4 regions of the Kocuria sp. UCD-OTCP genome follow, and region 3 is predicted to be linked to each of the others. Evidence: riboswitches for the same ligand, from Rfam matches in the RefSeq annotation. Region 3 holds a riboswitch; each other region holds the start of a gene.
What was found. A riboswitch is a leader RNA that binds a small molecule or an ion and turns the genes downstream of it on or off. The one in region 3 is predicted to bind S-adenosylmethionine.

Region 1 (5,054 bases), on a different contig from region 3:
GCCCTCATCGGCGCCGAGCGGATCCAGGCGGCACCCGGCGGCGTGAACTCCGCGGCCCCGCTGCTGGCGTTCGAGCTCGGCGGGTCCCTGCTGATGGGCATCATCGCGGCGGTGGCCTTCGCCACGATCCTCGCGGTCGTCGCCGGCCTGGCCATCACGGCCTCGGCCTCGTTCGCCCACGACATTTACACCAGCGTGATCAAGAAGGGGAACTCCGATCCCCGCAAGGAGCTGAAGGTGGCGAAGACCACGGTGGTGGTCATCGGTCTCGTCTCCATCGCGGGCGGCATCGGCGCCCAGGGCCAGAACGTCGCGTTCCTCGTGGCGCTCGCCTTCGCGGTCGCGGCCTCGGCGAACCTGCCGACCATCCTGTACTCCCTGTACTGGCGGCGCTTCACCACCCGGGGCGCGGTCTGGTCCATGTACGGCGGCCTGATCCTCTCGGTGGGCCTCATCGTCTTCTCCCCGGTCATGTCCGGCTCCGAGACGTCGATGATCCCGACCGCCGACTTCGCGTGGTTCCCGCTGCAGAACCCGGGCATCGTCTCGATCCCGGCCTCCTTCCTGCTCGGCTTCATCGGTTCCATGACGGAGCGCCGTCTCGAGGACCCGATCAAGCAGTCCGAGATGGAGGTGCGCTCCCTCACAGGCATCGGCGCCGAGAAGCCCGTCGCCCACTGACGGATTCCCGCTCCCACCTGGGAGGATCCACCGGCCCGCCCGAAGCCCCGGCTTCCGGCGGGCCGGTCCGCGTCCGGGGGAACGCGTCGATTGGCTAACGGGAACAGACAGGCGGCTGACCGTCGGCTAGGGTGAGGCGCAGAAGCAACCTCAGGGTATTCCAGGGATACTCGCCGGTTGCGTACAATAAAAGTCCCTCCCGGGACGGATAAGGAGCCATCATGGGAATCATCAGCTGGATCATCCTCGGCCTCATCGCAGGCGCCCTCGCCAAGCTCATCATGCCGGGCAGCCAGGGTGGCGGCATCATCGTCACGATCGTCCTCGGCATCGTGGGGGCCCTCCTCGGAGGCTTCCTCGGCTCGCTGATCGGCATCGGGGACCTGGAGTCCGCGTTCGACATCGGCACCATCATCACCGCCGTCGTGGGAGCCCTCATCGTGCTCTTCATCTGGGGCGCGGTCTCCGGCCGCAAGGGTCGCGCCACGCGCTGATCCCACCCCCGTCGGTCGCCGAGGCCCCGTCCACCGCTCCCGGTGGACGGGGCCTCGGCCCGTTCCGGGCCGTCCGCAGGCACCCCCTGCGGGCACCGCACCGAGGAGTGGCGCTGGGGGATACTGGGGCCATGACGCCCCCCGCCACCTCGCCCCGCACCCGCCCGACACCCGAGCTGCGCGCCCTGGCCGCCGCCGGCCCCCGCCGGATCAGCGTCCTCGGGTCGACGGGCTCGATCGGCACCCAGGCGCTCGACGTCGTGCGGGCCGCCCGCGAGCTCGAGGGCGCGGACCCGTTCACCGTGGTCGCCCTCGCCGCCGGACCACGGCACCTGGAGCTCCTCTCCGAGCAGGCCCTCGAGACCCGCGCCGCGCTCGTGGCGACCAGCGGCACCGCCCAGGACGCCGCCCGGCTGGCCGGCCTCATCGCGGACCGGGCCGCGTCCGCCGGGGCCGGGGGATACCGCCCGGACGTCGTGCACGGGCCCGACGCCGCGTCCGCGGCCGCCGCCCACCCCGACGCCGACCTCGTGCTCAACGGGATCACCGGCTCCATCGGGCTCGCCCCCACGCTGGCGGCGCTGCGGGCCGGGCACCGGCTCGCCCTGGCGAACAAGGAGTCCCTGATCGCCGGCGGCGCCCTGGTCAAGGCAGCCGCCGCGGCCACCGGGGACCCGGACGCCCTGATTCCCGTGGACTCCGAGCACTCCGCGCTGGCGCAGGCGCTGCGCGGCGGCACCGCCGCGGAGGTGGACCGGCTCGTGCTGACGGCCTCCGGCGGGCCCTTCCGCGGCCGGTCCCGGGCGGAGCTCGAGACGGTCACGCCCCGGGACGCGCTGCGCCACCCGACGTGGGACATGGGCCTGATGGTGACGACCAACTCGGCGACCATGGTCAACAAGGCCCTCGAGGTGCTCGAGGCCCACCTGCTCTTCGACGTGCCCCTCGAGCGCATCGACGTGGTGGTCCACCCCCAGTCGGTCGTGCACTCCATGGTCCAGTTCGTGGACGGCTCCACCCTCGCCCAGGCCTCGCCCCCGGACATGCGCCTGCCCATCGCCCTCGGTCTGGCCTGGCCGCACCGGGTGCCCGGGGCCGCCCTGCCGTGCGACTGGACGCGCGCCACGGAGTGGACCTTCGAGCCCCTCGACCCGGTGGCGTTCCCCGCCGTCGAGCTCCTCAAGGCTGCGGGGGAGCGGGGCGGGACCTTCCCCGCCGTGTTCAACGCGGCCAACGAGGAGGCGGTGCACGCCTTCCACGACGGCCGGATCCGGTTCCCCGCCATCGTGGACACGGTCGAGGCGGTGCTGGGCGAGCACGACGACGTCGGCCCGCTGGAGCTCGAGGCCGTGCTGGCGGCCGAGCGCTGGGCCCGCGGGCGGGCCCGCGAGGTCCTCGCCCGCTGACCGGGCCGGGCCCGGCCCCGCCGCACGTGCTAGTCTGTCGGGCGGATGACGAGTCCCAGCGTGCAGCCCTGGCTTGCTGGGCGGCAACCCTCTCCCGTAGTGGGGTGCCCCAGGTGAACCATCCGGCACCGGCCGACGACGGCCGGCGGCAAGTACGGTCCGACCGCGCACGCGCTCTCCGGCGCGCCCTCGACCGTGGCCGCCGGACCCGTTGGCCCCGGTGGAGACCTCCGACACCCCGGACCCACGGAAAGGCACCACATGCGATTGCAGCGCCTCCCCTTCCTCGCCCTGGCCACGACCCTCGGCCTCGCCCTCACCGCCTGCGGCGGCTCCGCCGGGGAGTCCTCCGGCGAGGGCGTGCTGGCCGACGACAAGGTCACCATCGGCGTGGTGGGCACCGACCCGACCCACGATGCCCTCCAGAGGGTGGCCGAGGAGCAGGGCATCACCGTCGAGTACGTCGACTTCTCCGACTACAACCAGCCGAACCCCGCCACCGAGTCCGGTGACGTGGAGATGACCTGGTTCCAGCACGTCCCGTTCCTCGCCGACTACAACAACGCGGCCGGCGGCTCCATCACCCCGATCGGCTCGACCTCGATCTACCCGCTGGGCCTGTACTCCAACCAGTACGACTCCGTGGAGCAGTTCCAGGAGGGCGACGAGATCGCGGTGCCCAACGACGCCGTGAACCTCTCCCGGGCCCTGCTCGTGCTCGAGGCCGCAGGTCTCGTGGAGCTGAGAAGCGACACCCTCATCCCCACCGAGCTCGACGTCGACACCGAGGCCTCCACGGTGCGGGTCACCCCGGTCTCCGCGGAGCAGACGGTGCTCTCGCTCGACTCGGTGGCCGGCTCGGTCATCAACAACGACTTCCTCTCGCGGGCCGACATCGACCCGCAGTCCGCGCTCGCCCAGGACGACCCCGAGTCCGAGGGCTCCCGCGCCTACGTCAACCTCTTCACCACCACGGAGGAGCTCGCCGACGACGAGACCCTCCGGCAGGTCGCGGACCTCTACCACGAGCAGGCCGTGCTCGACGCCGAGATGGAGGAGACCAAGGACACCGCCGTGCCGCTGCAGCTGGAGCCGGAGGAGCTCCAGGAGCTGACCGCGCGCTACCAGCAGGAGCTGAAGGACCAGGAGCAGTGAGCGCGGCGGTCCCCGCCGGGCCGCCCGCACCCGGGCGCCCGGACGAGGTGCTCGTCTCCTTCCGCAACGTCTCCAAGACCTTCCGCACCGGCTCGGGGCGGGCGGCGCGCGAGGTGCTCGCGGTCGACGACGTCACCCTCGACGTCCGCCGCGGCGAGATCTTCGGCGTGATCGGCTACTCCGGGGCGGGCAAGTCCACCCTCGTGCGCCTGATCAACGGGCTCGAGCCCGTGTCCTCGGGCTCCCTGACCGTGGAGGGCTTCGAGGTGGCCGGCCGGCGCGAGACCGAGCTGGCGCCCGTGCGGCAGGAGATCGGGATGATCTTCCAGCAGTTCAACCTCTTCACCTCCCGCACCGTCGCCGGCAACGTCGAGTATCCGCTCAAGCGGGCCGGCTGGCCGAAGGAGAAGCGCCGGGCGCGGGTGGCCGAGCTGCTCGAGTTCGTGGGCCTCGCCGCCCGCGCCGGCAACTACCCGGAGCAGCTCTCCGGCGGGCAGAAGCAGCGCGTGGGCATCGCCCGCGCCCTGGCGACCAGCCCGAAGCTGCTCCTGGCCGACGAGTCGACGAGCGCCCTCGACCCGGAGACCACCCAGGAGGTGCTGCAGGTGCTGCAGCGGGTCAACCGGGAGCTCGGGATCACGATCGTGATCATCACCCACGAGATGGACGTGGTCCGCGCGATCGCCGACCGCGTGGCCGTGATGCAGGACGGGAAGGTCGTGGAGCACGGCTCCACCGTGGACATCTTCGCCCGGCCCCGCACCGAGACCGCCCGCCGCTTCGTCTCCTCCGTCCTGCACTCGGTGCCCGACGCCCGTGAGGTCGAGCGGCTGCGCCGCGCCCACCGGGGGCGCCTGGTGATCGTGGACGTCGGCGACGGCGTGGACATCGGCGGGGTGCTCTCGGACGGCGCCGCCCGCGGGGTCCGCTTCACCATCGCCTACGGCGGGATCAGCGTGCTCCAGGAGCAGTCGTTCGGGTCCCTGACCTTCGAGCTGACCGGTGCGGACGCGGCCGTGCAGGCCGTGGTCGACGAGATGTCCCGCATCACGACCCTGAGAGAGGTGGCCGCGTGAACGACTGGTCCGTCCTGGGACCCGAGCTGCTGTCCGCGCTCGGGGAGACCCTCTACATGGTGGCGGTCACGCTGCTGCTCGCCGGCCTGCTCGGTCTGCTCGTGGGCGTCGGCCTCTACGTCACCCGCCGGGGCAACATCCTGGAGAACCGGGCGGTGCACGAGGGCCTCAACCTCGTGGTGAACTTCGTCCGGCCGATCCCGTTCATCATCCTGCTGGCCGCGCTGGGACCGGTGACCCAG
Region 2 (5,054 bases), on a different contig from region 3:
CGTGCCCCTCGGTCCCGTGCTGGTCGGCCCCGTGCCCGCGTGCGGGCCGCGGCCTCCGCCGGCCGGCCGAGCGCATGGCGCGCCGGGCCGCGGTCTCCTCCCGGCGCCGCCGGCGCGCTGCCCGCCGGCCGGCCGGCGTCCGGTCCTCGCCGTCCTCGCCGCCGCGGGGCGGCGCGAACGGCGGCTCGTGCTCGAGCCACGGTCCCAGCACACAGCCGACCGCCGCCCCGACGGCCACCTCGGCGCCGCACAGCAGCAGCACGGCGGGACCGTCCGGTCCCACGTCCGTGAGCCGCCCGAGCCCCAGCGAGCCGTGCGCGAGCCAGCTCAGCAGCATCACCAGCACGCCGGCGACGGCGCCCACGAAGACCCCGGTCAGCAGCGTCGAGAGCGGGTACGTGATCCAGCGCGCGGGCAGCCGCAGCGCCATCCAGTCGTCCAGGTGGTTCTCCCCCTCGCGCAGGAACCACCAGCCGGCGAGGACGCCGGCCAGGACCGGCAGCACGACCACCACGAGCGCCCAGGCCGGGAGCTCGGCGGGCGGCAGCGCGGCGAGCGCCGGGAGCAGCGGCACGGGCCCGGCCTCGGTGCCCAGCGGAGAGGCGTGCGTGCCGGAGCCGAGCTCGAAGCCCGCGCCCGTGGCCCAGGCCAGGGCGTAGACCGCGAGGTTGGGCAGGTAGCCGAGCTGGAGTCCCGTCAGCGCGGTGTCCCCCGGCACGCCGGTGCCCAGCCGCTGGTAGACGCCCACCACGTCGTTCCAGTTCCAGAACAGGGCGGCGGCCAGCAGGGCGGCCCCGACCCCGACCCCGGCCACGGCCGCGACGAAGCCGGCGCGCAGCACCGCCCACACGTAGGACCCGGCCCAGCGGGAGTACTGGCTCGTGCGCTCGACCCACGCGGCGGCGTTGACGCCGATCAGTCCCGGCAGCGACCGGGAGGCCCGGTACGCGCCCACGAAGCCGCCCAGGGCCACGGGGACGAGCGGGAAGACGGCGGCCGCGGCCGGGCTCGCCGAGACCTCCCCTCCGCTGAAGAGCAGCGCGGCGGCGGCGCCGAACGCGGAGTAGGCGGCCAGTCCGCTGAGGTACGGCTGCCAGAACTGGCCCTCCCAGCAGGCGCGGGCCAGCCGTCTCCCGGCGTGCCAGGAGAGGGCGAACGGCACCAGGGTGAGCCCGAGCGGGACGAGGTTGAGCGTCCCGGTGGTCGCGGGCAGCCCTGCGCCCGGGTCGAGGGCCACCTGGAGCGGGGTGAGGTGGGCGAGCAGCCACACGTGACCGGAGAGCACGAACCCGCCGGTCAGGCCGAGGGTGTCGAAGCCGTCGGCGAGCCACACCATGAGGACGGTCAGCAGGACCAGCAGGTAGGACACCACGGCCACGGAGCCGAGTTCCAGCACGCCCTGCAGCCACAGCGGCATGGGCACACCCCGGCGGTCCGGGCGTGCAGCGGGGGAGGACAGGCCTTGGGAGTTCATCACCGACCATCCTCCCACGCCCGGGCGGCACCCCGGCCGAGGCTTCACGGCGCCTTCACCGGCGGGCCACGCCCCGCTCGCCGTCCGGTCGCCCGGCCCCGGCAGGCTCGGGAGCATGAGAGTCGCCGTGGTCGCCGAGCAGTTCCTCCCCCACCTCAACGGAGTCACCCACTCGGTGCTGCGGGTCGTCGAGCAGCTGGTCGCCGGCGGGCACGACGTCGTGGTCGTGGCGCCCTCCTACGACCCCGCGCCGCTCGGGCGCCCGGCGGAGCAGGTCGTCGAGGACCTCGACGGGGTGCCGGTGCACCGGCTGCCCGCCGTTCCGCTCACCGGCTACCCCGCCGTGCGGGTGGCCGGCGGGACCGTGGCCCGGGTGCGGCGGCAGCTGGAGCGCTTCCGGCCGGACGTGGTCCACGTGGCCTCCCCGTTCGTGCTGGGCCGCCGGGCGATCCTGGCGGCCCAGCAGCTCGGGGTGCCGTGCGTGGCGGTCTACCAGACCGACGTGCCCGGCTACGCGGCCAAGTACGGGGCCCCGTTCCTCGAGCAGCTCCTGTGGGGGCACGTGCGCTCCATGCACAACCTCGCCACGCTCACGCTCGCGCCGTCCACCGCGGCGGTCCGGCAGCTCACCGAGCACGGCGTCCAGGACGTGCACCTGTGGCGGCGCGGGGTGGACACCACCCGCTTCTCCCCCCGGCACCGGGACGAGCGGTGGCGGGAGGAGGTCGGCGGCGGCCGGCGGATCGTCGGCTACGTGGGCCGGATCGCCCCGGAGAAGCAGGTCGAGGACCTCTCCGCGGTCGCGGACCTGCCCGGCACCCGCCTGGTGGTCGTGGGCTCGGGCCCGGAGGAGGACGCCCTGCGCCGCCGGCTCCCGCAGGCCCACTTCACCGGGCGCCGCAGCGGTGCCGACCTGGCGCGCATCATGGCGTCCTTCGACGTGTTCGTCCACCCCGGCGAGTTCGAGACGTTCTGCCAGACGATCCAGGAGGCCATGGCCTCGGGGGTGCCGGTGGTCGCGACCGGCCGGGGCGGTCCCCTCGACCTCGTGGACCGGTCCCGCACCGGCTGGCTCTATCCCCCGGGCGACCTCGGGGCGCTGCGCGGGCACGTGGCGGATCTCCTGGGCGACGAGGCGAAGCGGGCCGCGTTCGGCGTCGCGGCGCACGCGGCGGTCCAGGGCCGGACGTGGGACGTGCTGGTCGGGCAGCTGCTCGAGCACTACGAGCGCGCCGTGGCGCTCTCGGCGCAGGGGCAGGGGCGCAGCCGCCGGCACCGCCGGGCCGTCTGAGGGCTACCGGCGGGCGGGGGACGCGTCCAGCACGGGCGCCCCGGTGCCGGCGTACCGCCCCGGCTCCGCGGTCAGCACGGTCAGCCCGTGGACCAGGGCCGTGGCCGCGGTGAGCCCGGCGAGCGGATCGGCCGCCCCCGTCGCGGCCAGCGCTCCCCACGCCCGGGCCACGGCGGCGTCCGCGGGGAGGACCCGGCCCGGGAAGCGCAGCTCGAGCTGCTCCGCCCACAGCGTCTCGTCGGGCCGCTCGGCGAGCAGCTCCCCGAGCACCGTGGCGGGCAGGAACAGCCGCCGGTGTCCGTGCCGGCGCAGGACCTCGGCCAGCTCGGGGCAGCGCTCCGGGGTGCGCACCCCCAGCAGCACGGAACGGTCCAGGAGGAGGTCCACGGCGGCGGGCCTCAGGCCGCGGCGGCGAGCTCCCCGCGGGCCGGAGCCAGCAGGAAGTCCACGAACTCGGTGCGGACCTGCACCACGCGGGCGTAGTCCTCGACGCTCATGGCGGAGACGCTGATCGCCGGGACGCTCGGCGCGGGGTCGCGGCGGGTCCCGTCCCCGGTGGCCGGGACAGCGGGGGAGGGCTGGGGGAACGCGCCCGTGCGGGCGGCGGAGTGGCGGGGGTCGGACATGACCGGGATCCTTCGTGCGCTCTTGCTCGCACCGGGTACCGCTGCTGCGGCGATGCGAGCCGCTTCGTCATCCGAACCACCCGTGAACATGGGGTTGGTGCCCGGTCAAGTCGGAGCTTGCCGACCGGGTCTCTTGAAGCTCTCCCCATTGAACCACATCGGCCGAACCGTGTCCGCGTGCGGCGCCCCGGCCGGATCCGGTGCCCCCCTCCTGTGCACAGGCCTTCCCCGGGCTGTCACCGCCCGGACATCTCGACGACACATCGTTGCGCTGGAATGGGTCCCGCAGGACCGGGGACGGCGCAGGCGACGGCCCCGCGCATTACGTTTCAGTGACACAACTCACGACTCGCTTGTCGAGGTGTCGGTGCCGCGGGGTAGCCTGAACCTGCTTCTCGAGATGCGGCGTCCACGCCCTCGGCCGGAGATCGACGATCCCCGGCGGAACCGTGGAGGGGCTCCGACCCGCTGCGCGCCAACCCGATGTTCCCGGGTGGATCGGATGACGAAGCGGCGGGCAACGCCATCGGATGCCTGCAAGAACGTCAGGAGAAAACATGACCATGTCCGAAGAAAGAACAGCCATCACCACCGACCAGCGCGAGGAGTGGATCGACGTGACCGTCACCGCCCTCCCCGATCTCCACCTCGTCCGTCTCACGTCGACCGACGGGGACGTGCAGGAGTACCTGAGCCCCGAGGCCGACGACCTGGCCGCCGCGGCGGAGCACACGGAGGGTACGGCGCAATGGTGCGCCAAGTACCGCCAGCTCCTCGTTCCCGGAGCCCTCGCGGCGACCGGACGGCACCCGTTCTTCAAGCTCCACCCCTCGTCCCTCCCGCTGTCGGCATAGCCGGCGGACAGGAGCGCACGGAGGCCGCAGCCCGTCGGGCTGCGGCCTCCGTCGTGCGGGAGGACGGTGACGTCCAGAGCGCCGGTGGGACCCGCGGGGTGCTCACTCGAGGCCGTAGTCCCCCGCCGAGCCCCAGCCGCCGCCGGCCTCGTCGGCGGAGCCGTCGAATCCCCACTCGGAGGCCTCGACCTCGAACGGCACGGAGACGTCCAGCTCGGCGTCGGAGACCCGGTTCACCACGAAGGGGTCCTCCGGCTCCTCCGCGGCGGGGAGCGGATCGGGAACGGTCACGGCGCTTCCTCCCGGTGCTGCTCGGCGGGTACGACGACAGAACCGCCGCCGGGCGCAGCCCGACGACGGTTCTGGAGGATCAACGGGCCGGAGCCCGCGGAAGATCCTTAGGAGATGACGTTGATGTTCGCAGCCTGGGGGCCCTTGGGGCCGTCCTGGGTCTCGAACTCGACGCGGTCGTTCTCGTTCAGCGAGCGGAAGCCGTTCGAGTTGATCGCGGAGAAGTGGGCGAAGACGTCCTTGGAGCCGTCCTCGGGGGTGATGAAGCCGAAGCCCTTGTCAGCGTTGAACCACTTGACGATACCGGTAGTCATGGGAGACCTGATCCTTCATGAGATGAACGTTTCCCGACGTTCGAGAAACAAAACAGTTGTGATGCATGGAAAACGTCTTCTCAGAAAAACTGCTGCACCCGAGTGGGCCGAACTGCTTGAAAGACAAAAACGAACCTCAACAACTGCGGACTACTCTACACGAGATCCGGCGCCGCACCACCCGGGACGGGGCGCCGGACCCGG
Region 3 (5,054 bases):
ATGTGGCCGGGCGAGGAGCGCCTCTTCTCCGTGGACGCCCACCGGTCCTCGTCGGTCGGGGTGAGCCCGCCGAGGCGGGAGAAGGAGTAGTTCCACCACGCGCCGTAGTCGACCGCGCTGGACATCGTGTGCCCGTACTCGCCGTCGTTGACCACGTCCACGCCGATCTCGCGCTGCCGGCGCACCACGTCCTCGACGCCCACGGCGAGCTCGTCGGTGAGCTGCTCGAACGTGATGGCGCCCTCGGCGTGCCGCTGGTTGGCCTCGAGCAGCCGCGGGGTCCGCGGCAGGGAGCCCACGTGGGTGGTCTGCACGTGGTCGGTGTTCTGCATGGTCATGCGTGTCCTCCTGAGGGTCTGCGGGAAGGTCGGGGGCCGGTCAGGACCAGAGCCGGCGGGAGGCGAGCTCGGCCCCGCGGGCGAGGGTCTCGAGCTTCGCCGCGGCGATCTGCGGGTGGATCCGCCCGCCCAGGCCGCAGTCGGTCGAGGCGATCACGTTCTCGCGGCCCACCTGGCGGGCGAAGCGCTCGATCCGGTCGGCCACCAGCTCCGGGTGCTCCACCACGTTGGTGGCGTGGGAGACGATCCCCGGGATGATGATCTTGCCCTCGGGCAGCTCGTGGTCCTGCCAGACCTTCCACTCGTGCTCGTGCCGGGCGTTGGCGGCCTCGAAGCTGTAGCCGCCGGCCCTGATGGAGAGCATGAGCTCCACCAGGTGCTCGAACCCGAGGTCCGTGGTGTGCGGGCCGTGCCAGGAGCCCCAGCACAGGTGGAAGCGCACCTGCTCCTCCGGGATGCCCTCGAGGGCGTAGTTGAGGGCCTCGACCCGCTTGCGGGTGAACGCGAGGTAGTCCTCCACGCCGGGCTCGGGATTGACCTGGTCCCAGTTCTCCGCGATGGACGGGTCGTCGATCTGCACGATCAGCCCGGCGTCGGTGATCGCCCGGTACTCCTCGCGCATCACCTCGGCGCAGGCGGTCAGCACCTCGTCCTCGTCCGCGTAGTGGGTGTTCTCCAGCCGCGCGCACGAGCCCGGGGACAGCGCGGCGAGGTAGCCCTCGCTCGCGCCCGTGGCCTGCAGCCCGGCCTTGAGGTTGCGGATGTCCGCCTCCAGCGCCGCGTGGCCCGTGTACTCCAGCTTCCCGGTGATCTTCGGGAACGGCGCCTGCTTGCCCGTGGTGATGCCCGAGGAGGGGTCCGTGTACGCCTCGTGGAAGAGCCGGCGGTCCCGGCGGTCCCCGAAGCTCGTCAGGACCACCCTGCCGGGCGAGGAGCGCTGCGGCTCCTGCTCCCACAGGTCCACGTCGCCGGGGGTGAGGCCCGAGATCCGGGCGAAGACGTAGTGCCACCACGCGCCGTAGTCGACCTCCGCGGCCATGACGTGGCCGTACTCGCCGTCGTTGACCACGTCGATCCCGAGCTCGCGCTGTCGGCGGACCACGTCGACCACCGAGTCCTGCAGGAGCCGGTCGTACTCCGCCTCCGGGACGGCCCCCTTCGCCCGGTTGGCCTCGAGCAGCGCCGGGGTGCGCGGGAGGGACCCGGCGTGGGTCGTGCGGATGCGGTCGGCGCTTCGCAGCATGGGTCGTGCGTCCTTTCCATCGGTCCTGGCGGTAGCACCGGAGGCGGGACGGGGATGCCGTCGCCCGGGTTGCTGCGGCGTCGTCGAGCCAGATCTCTCGGCCGCTCTGGATGGTGACCCTGTCATCCAAGCGCACCCGTGCGCGCTGCGCCATTCGGCGCCCGGATGACGGACATGACGCCGTGTGACGCGACCCGGCGCGCACTCCCGGGAGGAGCTGTCCTTCGCGAACATGGCCTGGATCACATACCGTGGCGGTGATCCGTGCCCCTCACCCCGCGGGCACGACGGACCAGAGGAAGGACCCCCATGTCCCAGACGCCCCAGCAGCAGGACCTCGAGGGCCGCACGGCGCTCGTCACCGGTGGCGCGAGCGGCATCGGCCTGGCCGCCGCCTGGGCCCTCGCCGGCTCCGGCGCGCACGTGGTCGTGGCCGACGTCGACGAGGCCGGGGCGCAGCGCGTCGCGGACGAGCTCGGCGGCCGCGCGTGGGCCGTCGACCTGCTCGACACCGCGGCGCTCGCCGAGCTGAGCCTCGAGGTCGACGTGCTGGTCAACAACGCCGGCATCCAGAAGGTCGCCCCCCTCCAGGAGTTCGACCCCGCGGACTTCCACCGGATCCTGGTGCTGATGCTGGAGTCCCCGTTCCTGCTGGTGCGCGCCGCGCTGCCGCACATGTACGAGCGGGGCTGGGGGCGCGTCATCAACGTCTCCTCCGTGCACGGGCTGCGGGCGTCCCCCTACAAGAGCGCCTACGTCTCGGCGAAGCACGGCCTGGAGGGGCTGTCCAAGACCGTCGCGGTGGAGGGCGCGGCCCACGGGGTGACGAGCAACTGCATCAACCCCGGCTACGTGCGCACCCCGCTCGTCGAGAAGCAGATCGCCGACCAGGCGAGGGTGCACGGGATCCCCGAGTCCGAGGTGGTGGAGCGGATCATGCTCGGCGAGACGCCGATCAAGAAGCTCGTGGACCCGGAGGACGTCGGCAGCCTGGTCGCGTGGCTGGCCGGACCGCACGCGTCCATGGTCACCGGGGCCTCCTACACGATGGACGGCGGCTGGACGGCGCGCTGAGCCCGCCCCGGGCCGCTCAGCGGTGACCCAGCTCCCGGGAGAGCCGGTGGGCCTCCGTGAGCAGGGCCCGGCCCAGGAGCTGCCGGCGCTCGCCGCTGAACCGGGGCTCGATGCCCGTGAGGCTCAGCGCGTAGACCGGCGTGCCCGTCGCGTCGAAGACCGCGGCGGCCATGCCCCAGCTGCCCTCGACGATCAGCCCCGGGTTCACGGCGAAGCCCTCCCGCCGGACGTCCGCGAGCAGCTCCCGGATCCGCTCGGGCGTGTGCAGCGGGCCCCACTCGGTGCGGGCCCCGGCCGTGGCCGCGAGGACCCGGTCCACCTCCGCGTCCGGGAGGTGGGCCAGGACCGCCAGCCCTGCCGAGGCCACGCCGAGCGGCAGCCGCAGCCCCTCGTAGAGGACGTGGGAGCGGATGGGGAAGGCGCCCTCCACGCGCGCCAGGCAGACCGTCTCCAGCCCCCGGCGGACCGAGAGGAACGCGCTCTCGCCGGTGGCCTCCGCGAGCCGGCGCAGCGAGGGCCCGGCCAGCTCCCGGATCGGATAGCGGTGGGCCGCCACTGCGCCCAGCACGTACAGCTCGGGGCCCAGCTGCCAGGCCCCGGTCCCGGCGTCGCGGTCCACGAGGCCCTCCTCGGCCAGTCCCGTGAGCAGCCGGTGCACGGTGGGGCGGGTCAGCCCGGTCTCGGCGGCGAGCTCCGCCACCGTGCTGCCCCGTTCCCGCCCCGCGACGGCCCGCAGCAGCTGCCCCACCCGGTGGACCACCTGGGTCCCCTGGCCCGTCGTCCGCTCCTGTCCCATGACTCCACTATATGGACAGTCAGGGGACGAATGGCCGGATGCTGAGGAGAAGCGCCGTCGTGCCGCCGGATCTGTTGACCGGCATGTGGAGGCTCCCTAGATTGAGTGCTGGGTCACAGTCCGACGAGAGGAAGGGACAAGGGTGTCCAAGGTCAGAGACAACGCCGCCGAGCTGCTGGCGGAGAGCCTGCGGGACGGCATGACGCTCGCCGTGGGCGGGTTCGGGCTGAGCGGGATCCCCCGGGATCTCATCGACGCGGTGCGGGACTCCGGGGTCACGGACCTCACGGTGGTCTCCAACAACATGGGCGTGGACGGCAAGGGCCTCGGGGTCCTGCTCGAGAACCGCCAGGTGAAGAAGGTCCTCGCCTCCTACGTGGGCGAGAACAAGCTGTTCGCCCAGCAGTACCTGGACGGCGAGCTCGAGGTCGAGTTCAACCCCCAGGGCACCCTCGCCGAGCGGCTCCGGGCCGGCGGCGCGGGCATCCCCGCCTTCTACACGAAGACCGGGGTCGGCACCCTCGTGGCCGAGGGCAAGCCGCACGCCGAGTTCGACGGCGAGACCTACGTGCAGGAGCGCGGCATCGTCGCCGACATCGCCCTGGTCCACGCCCACACTGGGGACGCCGACGGCAACCTCGTCTACCGCTACACCGCGCGCAACTTCAACCCGATCGTCGCGACCGCCGGGAAGGTCACCTTCGCCGAGGTCGAGCACGTCGTGGCGGTCGGCGAGATCCACCCCGACCACATCGTGACCCCGGGCGTCTACGTCCAGCACGTCGCGCAGTACAGCGGCGCGCCCAAGGACATCGAGCAGCGCACCGTCCGCCCCCGCCCCGCCGGGCGGGCCGCCCAGCAGAACGGAGACCAGGCATGAGCTGGACCCGCGACGAGATGGCGGCGATCGCCGCCGTCGAGCTCTCCGACGGCGACTACGTCAACCTCGGCATCGGCATCCCCACCCTCGTGGCCAACAACCTGCCCGAGGGCGTCGACGTGGTGCTGCAGTCCGAGAACGGCGTGCTCGGCATGGGCCCGTTCCCCTACGAGGGCGACGAGGACCCGGACCTCATCAACGCCGGCAAGCAGACCATCACACTGCTGCCCGGGGCCTCCATCTTCGACTCCGCCACGTCCTTCGGGATGATCCGCGGCGGCCACGTCAAGATCGCGATCCTCGGCGCCATGCAGGTCTCCGGCACCGGCGATCTCGCCAACTGGATGATCCCCGGCAAGATGGTCAAGGGGATGGGCGGCGCCATGGACCTGGTGGCCGGCACCCCGCGCGTCGTCGTGCTGACCGAGCACGTCACCAAGGACGGCTCCGCCAAGATCAAGACCGAGTGCGATCTCCCGCTCACCGGGGTGCGCGTGGTCGACCGCATCGTCACGGACCTGTGCGTGTTCGACGTCGAGGACGGCGAGCTCGTGCTGCGCAGCCTCGCCCCCGGGGTCACCGAGGACGAGATCCGCGAGAAGACCGAGGCGTCCTTCCGCACGGACCTGCAGGACGTCACCCCCGACACCGTCCCCACCGAGACCGCCGCCGCCGGCGGCGCTGAGGAGAACCGATGAGCACCGCCACCGACGTCGTCGTCCT
Region 4 (5,054 bases), on a different contig from region 3:
GCAGGGCCGTGGCGACGTCCTCGGCGGCGGCGGCGATGCGCTGCTCCGCCGCGTCGTCGAGCACGCCCTCGGCGCCGAGGTAGGCGCGCATCCGGGTCACCGGGTCCTTGGCGATCCACTCCTGCACCTCGGCGTCGTCCCGGTAGCGGGTGGCGTCGTCGGCGTTGGTGTGCGCCTGCATGCGGTAGGTGTGCGCCTCCACGAGGAGGGGCTCGGACTCGGAGCGGGCCAGGTCCACGGCGCGCCGCAGGGTGGCGAGCAGCGCCACGAGGTCGTTGCCGTCCACGCGCTCGCCGGCCATGCCGTAGCCGACCGCCTTGTGGGCGAGGCTCGGGGCCGCGGACTGCTGGGACAGGGGCACGGAGATCGCGTAGCCGTTGTTCTGCACGAAGAACACGACCGGCAGCTTGAACACGGCCGCGAAGTTCAGGGCCTCGTGGAAGTCGCCCTCACTGGTGGCGCCGTCCCCGCACATCGCCAGGACCACGGTGTCCTCGCCGCGCAGCTTGGCGGCGTGGGCCACGCCCACCGCGTGCAGCAGCTGGGTGGTGAGCGGGGTCGACTGGATGCCCACGTGGTGCTCGTGCGGGTCGTAGCCGCTGTGCCACTCGCCGCGGAAGATCGCCATGACCTGCATCGGGTCCACGCCCTTGGTCATGACCGCCACGGTGTCCCGGTAGGTGGGGAACAGCCAGTCGCCCTCCTCGAGGCACAGGGCGGCCGCCACCTGGCAGGCCTCCTGGCCGTGGCTGGACGGGTAGACGGCCATCCGGCCCTGGCGGACCAGCGCGGAGTTCTGGTCGTTGACCCGCCGCCCGACCACCAGCTTCTCGTAGGCGCCCAGCAGGACGTCCGGGGCCGGCAGCGGGTACTCGTGGCCGGGGCCGGTGCCCTGCTCCTCGGGGGCGAGCAGCCGCCCGCTCGGGTCGACCATGCGGATCTCGCCGCGGGCCGGGAGCATGTACTGCTCCGGTGTGATGCCGAAGCTCTGGGAGGCCCGGAGGATCGGGTCCTCGGGGGTCTCGACGGTCTGGCTCATGGTGTCCCCTCGGTCGGTCCCCGGTGCGGCCGCGGTCCGGGGAGGGCAGGAAGGTGGTGCGGCTCTGTCTCCCCAGTATGGGAACCGGGCATGGTTCGTATCCACAGAGCGGGGAAAATGCAGAAGTCTGAGACGGACAGTGCACCGCGCGTGGACGAAATGTTCTAGTGTGGCGTGGAGCACACGCATTCGTCCGACACGTTCCGGGCCCCGCGCCCGACCCCGCCCCGAAGGAGCCCGCCGTGCCCTCGACCCCCGTGCCGCTGGACGAGACCGACCGGAAGATCCTCGCGGAGCTGTCCCGGGACGCGAGGCAGTCCGTGACGGCGATCGCCGCGGCCGTGCACGTCTCCCGCGCCCACGCCTACGCCCGGATCAACCGGCTCCGGGACGAGGGGGTGATCCTGCGCTTCAGCACCGTGATCGACCCGGTCCGGGCGGGCCTGCAGGCCTCCGCGTACGTGACGCTCAAGCTCCAGCAGAACACCTGGCGGGAGCTGTGCGCCCAGCTCCAGGCGATCCCCGCCGTGCACCACATCGCCCTGGTGGGCGGGAACTTCGACGTCATGCTCCTCGTGCGGGCCGTGGACACCGTGCACCTGCGGCAGGTGATCTTCGAGCACGTCCAGCAGCTGCCCGGCGTGGTGGACACCCAGACGTTCCTGATCTTCGAGGACATCGACACCCGGGCCTGACGCGCCGGCCCCGCGCCGGGCCCGGCGCGCACGGCCGGCGTCACGAACCGTCACGGTCGTCATCTTCCGACGCGGAGGGACACCCACTACCTCTGCGCATAGTGTTGTTCCAGCTTCACGAGACGTGACCGCCAAGCTCCGACTTGGTCACGCACCAACCCCATGCTCATTGGGTGGTTCGGATGAGGAAGCGGCCTGCATCTTCCGCGGCGTGCCCACCGGGCCCGCGCGGATGACCGGTGCGGGTAAGAGCAAGGCACAGGAGCAGCGCCATGTCCATCCCCGTGACCGACCACGACCTCGCGACCCGGCAGATCCACGCCGGCACCCACGACCAGGTCACCCAGCGCACCCTGACGGTGCCGATCTACCAGACCGCGGCCTTCGAGTTCCCGGACTACGAGGCGGCCCGGCAGATGTTCGCCCAGACCCGGGCAGGCTTCACCTACACGCGCACCGGCAACCCCACGGTGGCCGTGCTCGAGCAGCGGATCAGCGACCTCGAGGGCGGCGCGGGCGCCGTGGCGACCGGCTCGGGCCAGTCCGCCGTGGCCGTAGCGCTGCTGGCCCTGCTCGGCCAGGGCGCCGGGAAGCACCTCGTGGCCTCCGAGAAGCTCTACGGGGGCACGGTGGACCTGCTCACCGACTCCTTCGCGGACTACGGCATCGAGGTCTCCTTCGTGGACCCCACCGCCCCGGGGGCGTGGGCCGCGGCCGTGCGCCCCGACACCCGCGCGTTCCTGCTCGAGTCCATCGGCAACCCGCTGGCCACCCTCCCGGACCTGCCCGGGATCGCCGACGTCGCGCGGACCGCCGGGGTGCCCGTCGTCGTCGACAACACCCTCGCGTCCCCGGCCCTGTACCGGCCGCTGGAGAAGGGCGCGGACATCGTGGTGCACTCGGCCACCAAGTTCCTGGGCGGGCACGGCAACGCGCTCGCCGGGGCGGTCGTGGACGGCGGGACCTTCGACTGGTCCGCCCGGCCGGACAAGTGGCCGCAGTTCACCCAGGCCCGCGCCCGCTGGGGCGGGCTCAGCCTCGTCGACAAGTGCGCCGCCGCCAGCCCCTACCTGCACCTGGTCCGGGCGAAGTACGTGCACGACCTCGGCACCACGCTCTCCCCGTTCAACGCCAGCCAGATCCTGCAGGGCACCGAGACCCTCGACCTGCGCGTGGCCCGCCACACGGCCTCGGCGCTGGCGGTGGCCGAGTTCCTGGCCGGGCACCCCGCCGTCGCCCGCGTCCACCACCCCGGCGTGCCCGGGGACCCCGGCGCCGGGATCGCGGCCCGGGACTTCCCGCGCGGGACCGGCTCCGTGTTCTCCTTCGACCTCGCCGCCCCGGACGGCGCCGTGGGCCCGTTCATCGACGCGCTCCGGCTGTTCAAGCTGGTCGCCAACATCGGGGACACCCGCAGCCTCGTGGCCCACCCGGCGGCCATGACGCACTGCCGCCTGACCCCCGAGCAGCGCCGGGCCGGCGGGATCGCCGAGACCACGATCCGGCTCTCGATCGGCCTCGAGTCCCCCCAGGACCTCGTGACCGACCTCGGCCAGGCCCTCGACACCGTCGTCACCGCCGTCCAGACCACCCGGAAGTGAGCCCCGCCATGACGTCCCCCACCGAGACCCGCACCCGCCACCGGGGCTTCACGACCACCGCCGTCCACGCCGGCCAGGAGCCCGACCCGCTGACCGGGGCGGTCATCCCGCCGATCTACCAGACCTCCACGTTCGCCCAGGACGGGATCAACGTGCTGCGCGCCGGGCACGAGTACAGCCGCGGCTCCAACCCCACCCGCAGCGGCTTCGAGGAGCAGCTCGCGGCCCTGGAGCGCGGCGAGCGGGGGTTCGCGTTCGCCTCGGGGATCGCGGCAGAGGACGCCCTGCTGCGCGCCGTGCTGCGCCCGGGCGACCACATCGTGCTCGGCGCCGACGGCTACGGCGGCACCAACCGGCTGATCACCCGGGTCCTCGCCCCGTGGGACATCGGGCACACGCCCGTGGAGATCACGGACCTCGACGCCGTCCGGGCGGCCGTGCGCCCCGGCGCCACGAAGGTGCTGTGGCTCGAGACGCCGTCCAACCCGCTGCTCGGCATCGCCGACGTCGCGGCGTGGGCGCAGCTGGCCCGGGACGCCGGGGCGCTGCTCGTCGTCGACAACACCTTCGCGTCCCCGTACCTGCAGACCCCCCTCGAGCTCGGCGCGCACGCCGTGGTGCACTCCACCACGAAGTACATCGGGGGGCACTCGGACGTGCTCGGCGGCGCCGTGGTCGTGGGCGCGGCCCAGTGGCGCGGGGCCCCGCTCGCCGAGGCGGTCGGCTTCCAGCAGTTCGCCGCCGGCGCCGTGGCGGGCCCCCAGGACAGCTACCTGGCCGCCCGCGGGCTCAAGACCCTGAGCCTGCGGATGGAGCGCCACCAGGACAACGCGCAGCGGATCGCCGAGTGGCTCCTGGAGCGCCCCGAGGTCGCGCAGGTGCTCTACCCCGGGCTGCCCGGGCACCCCGGCCACGCGCTCGCCGCCGCGCAGATGCGCGGGTTCGGCGGCATGGTCTCCTTCCGGCTGACCGGCGGGGAGGCCGTGGCCCGGGCGGTGGCGGAGGGCACCCGGCTGTACTCGCTGTCGGTGAGCCTGGGCGGGGTGGAGTCCCTGATCTGCTACCCCTCGGAGATGACGCACGCCTCCGTGAAGGGCACTGCGCTGGCCGTGCCCGTGGACCTGGTGCGGCTCTCGGTGGGCATCGAGGACGTCGAGGACCAGTTGGAGGACCTCGAGCGCGCGCTCACCGCCTGACCGGTCCTTTCCGCCCGGTCGGCTGCGCCGCCGGCGCCGCCGGCGCCGCCGGCGGCGCCGGCGGCGCCGGTTCCGCCGGGTCAGCGGGCGGCGCCCGGTCCGCCCCCTGGGTCCGGCCTGACGGCCGCGTCCGGCTCCGGCCAGGCCGGAGCCGGATCCTCCCGGCCGAGGAGCAGCCGGCGGACCAGGTGCACGAGCATGGCAGTGAACACCATCGCCCAGGCGCTCAGGGCCACCCACAGCCAGACGGCCCCGACCAGACCCACGATCGGCAGGTCGTCCGCGCGGCCCAGATAGATGCTGGCCACGGCGTACATCCCCAGCGGGAAGACCACACTCCACAGCGAGGACTCGTAGCGCAGCGGCACCCGGTGCAGGCGGTGGCGCCACCACCCGGCCGCCACCAGGGCCGGGATCAACCAGGTGGCGAACGCCCAGAAGACCAGGCCCAGACCCGCCACGAGCCCGCGGACCACAGCGACCATCGGGGTGTCGGACATCTCCACGATCCGGGAGGCCGCCA

Region 1: linked by a shared signal. The riboswitch ahead of H488_RS31200 (MetQ/NlpA family ABC transporter substrate-binding protein) and the one ahead of H488_RS26135 (cobalamin-independent methionine synthase II family protein) in region 3 are both predicted to bind S-adenosylmethionine.
Region 2: linked by a shared signal. The riboswitch ahead of H488_RS21540 (hypothetical protein) and the one ahead of H488_RS26135 (cobalamin-independent methionine synthase II family protein) in region 3 are both predicted to bind S-adenosylmethionine.
Region 4: linked by a shared signal. The riboswitch ahead of H488_RS34625 (O-acetylhomoserine aminocarboxypropyltransferase/cysteine synthase family protein) and the one ahead of H488_RS26135 (cobalamin-independent methionine synthase II family protein) in region 3 are both predicted to bind S-adenosylmethionine.

Annotation. Positions count from the first base shown of each region.
Region 1 is NZ_AOSQ01000036.1:32,133-37,186, forward strand. It holds gene H488_RS31185 (solute symporter family protein) at 1-681, shown strand, start outside; gene H488_RS31190 (GlsB/YeaQ/YmgE family stress response membrane protein) at 903-1,175, shown strand; gene dxr (1-deoxy-D-xylulose-5-phosphate reductoisomerase) at 1,307-2,581, shown strand; SAM riboswitch class IV at 2,626-2,742, shown strand; gene H488_RS31200 (MetQ/NlpA family ABC transporter substrate-binding protein) at 2,843-3,736, shown strand; gene H488_RS31205 (methionine ABC transporter ATP-binding protein) at 3,733-4,812, shown strand; gene H488_RS31210 (methionine ABC transporter permease) at 4,869-5,054, shown strand, end outside.
Region 2 is NZ_AOSQ01000003.1:32,235-37,288, reverse strand. It holds gene H488_RS0117825 (cell division protein PerM) at 1-1,474, opposite strand, end outside; gene H488_RS21545 (glycosyltransferase family 4 protein) at 1,590-2,765, shown strand; gene H488_RS35915 (PIN domain-containing protein) at 2,769-3,152, opposite strand; gene H488_RS21540 (hypothetical protein) at 3,164-3,391, opposite strand; SAM riboswitch class IV at 3,405-3,530, opposite strand; gene H488_RS21535 (hypothetical protein) at 3,949-4,245, shown strand; gene H488_RS21530 (hypothetical protein) at 4,348-4,536, opposite strand; gene cspE (transcription antiterminator/RNA stability regulator CspE) at 4,644-4,850, opposite strand.
Region 3 is NZ_AOSQ01000018.1:180,271-185,324, forward strand. It holds gene H488_RS26130 (cobalamin-independent methionine synthase II family protein) at 1-338, opposite strand, end outside; gene H488_RS26135 (cobalamin-independent methionine synthase II family protein) at 379-1,581, opposite strand; SAM riboswitch class I at 1,595-1,698, opposite strand; gene H488_RS26140 (3-hydroxybutyrate dehydrogenase) at 1,891-2,655, shown strand; gene H488_RS26145 (IclR family transcriptional regulator) at 2,672-3,451, opposite strand; gene H488_RS26150 (CoA transferase subunit A) at 3,594-4,331, shown strand; gene H488_RS26155 (CoA transferase subunit B) at 4,328-5,029, shown strand; gene H488_RS26160 (acetyl-CoA C-acetyltransferase) at 5,026-5,054, shown strand, end outside.
Region 4 is NZ_KB714683.1:219,096-224,149, forward strand. It holds gene H488_RS34615 (thiamine pyrophosphate-dependent enzyme) at 1-1,039, opposite strand, end outside; gene H488_RS34620 (Lrp/AsnC family transcriptional regulator) at 1,282-1,734, shown strand; SAM riboswitch class IV at 1,848-1,969, shown strand; gene H488_RS34625 (O-acetylhomoserine aminocarboxypropyltransferase/cysteine synthase family protein) at 2,007-3,335, shown strand; gene H488_RS34630 (cystathionine gamma-synthase) at 3,344-4,531, shown strand; gene H488_RS34635 (tellurite resistance/C4-dicarboxylate transporter family protein) at 4,612-5,054, opposite strand, start outside.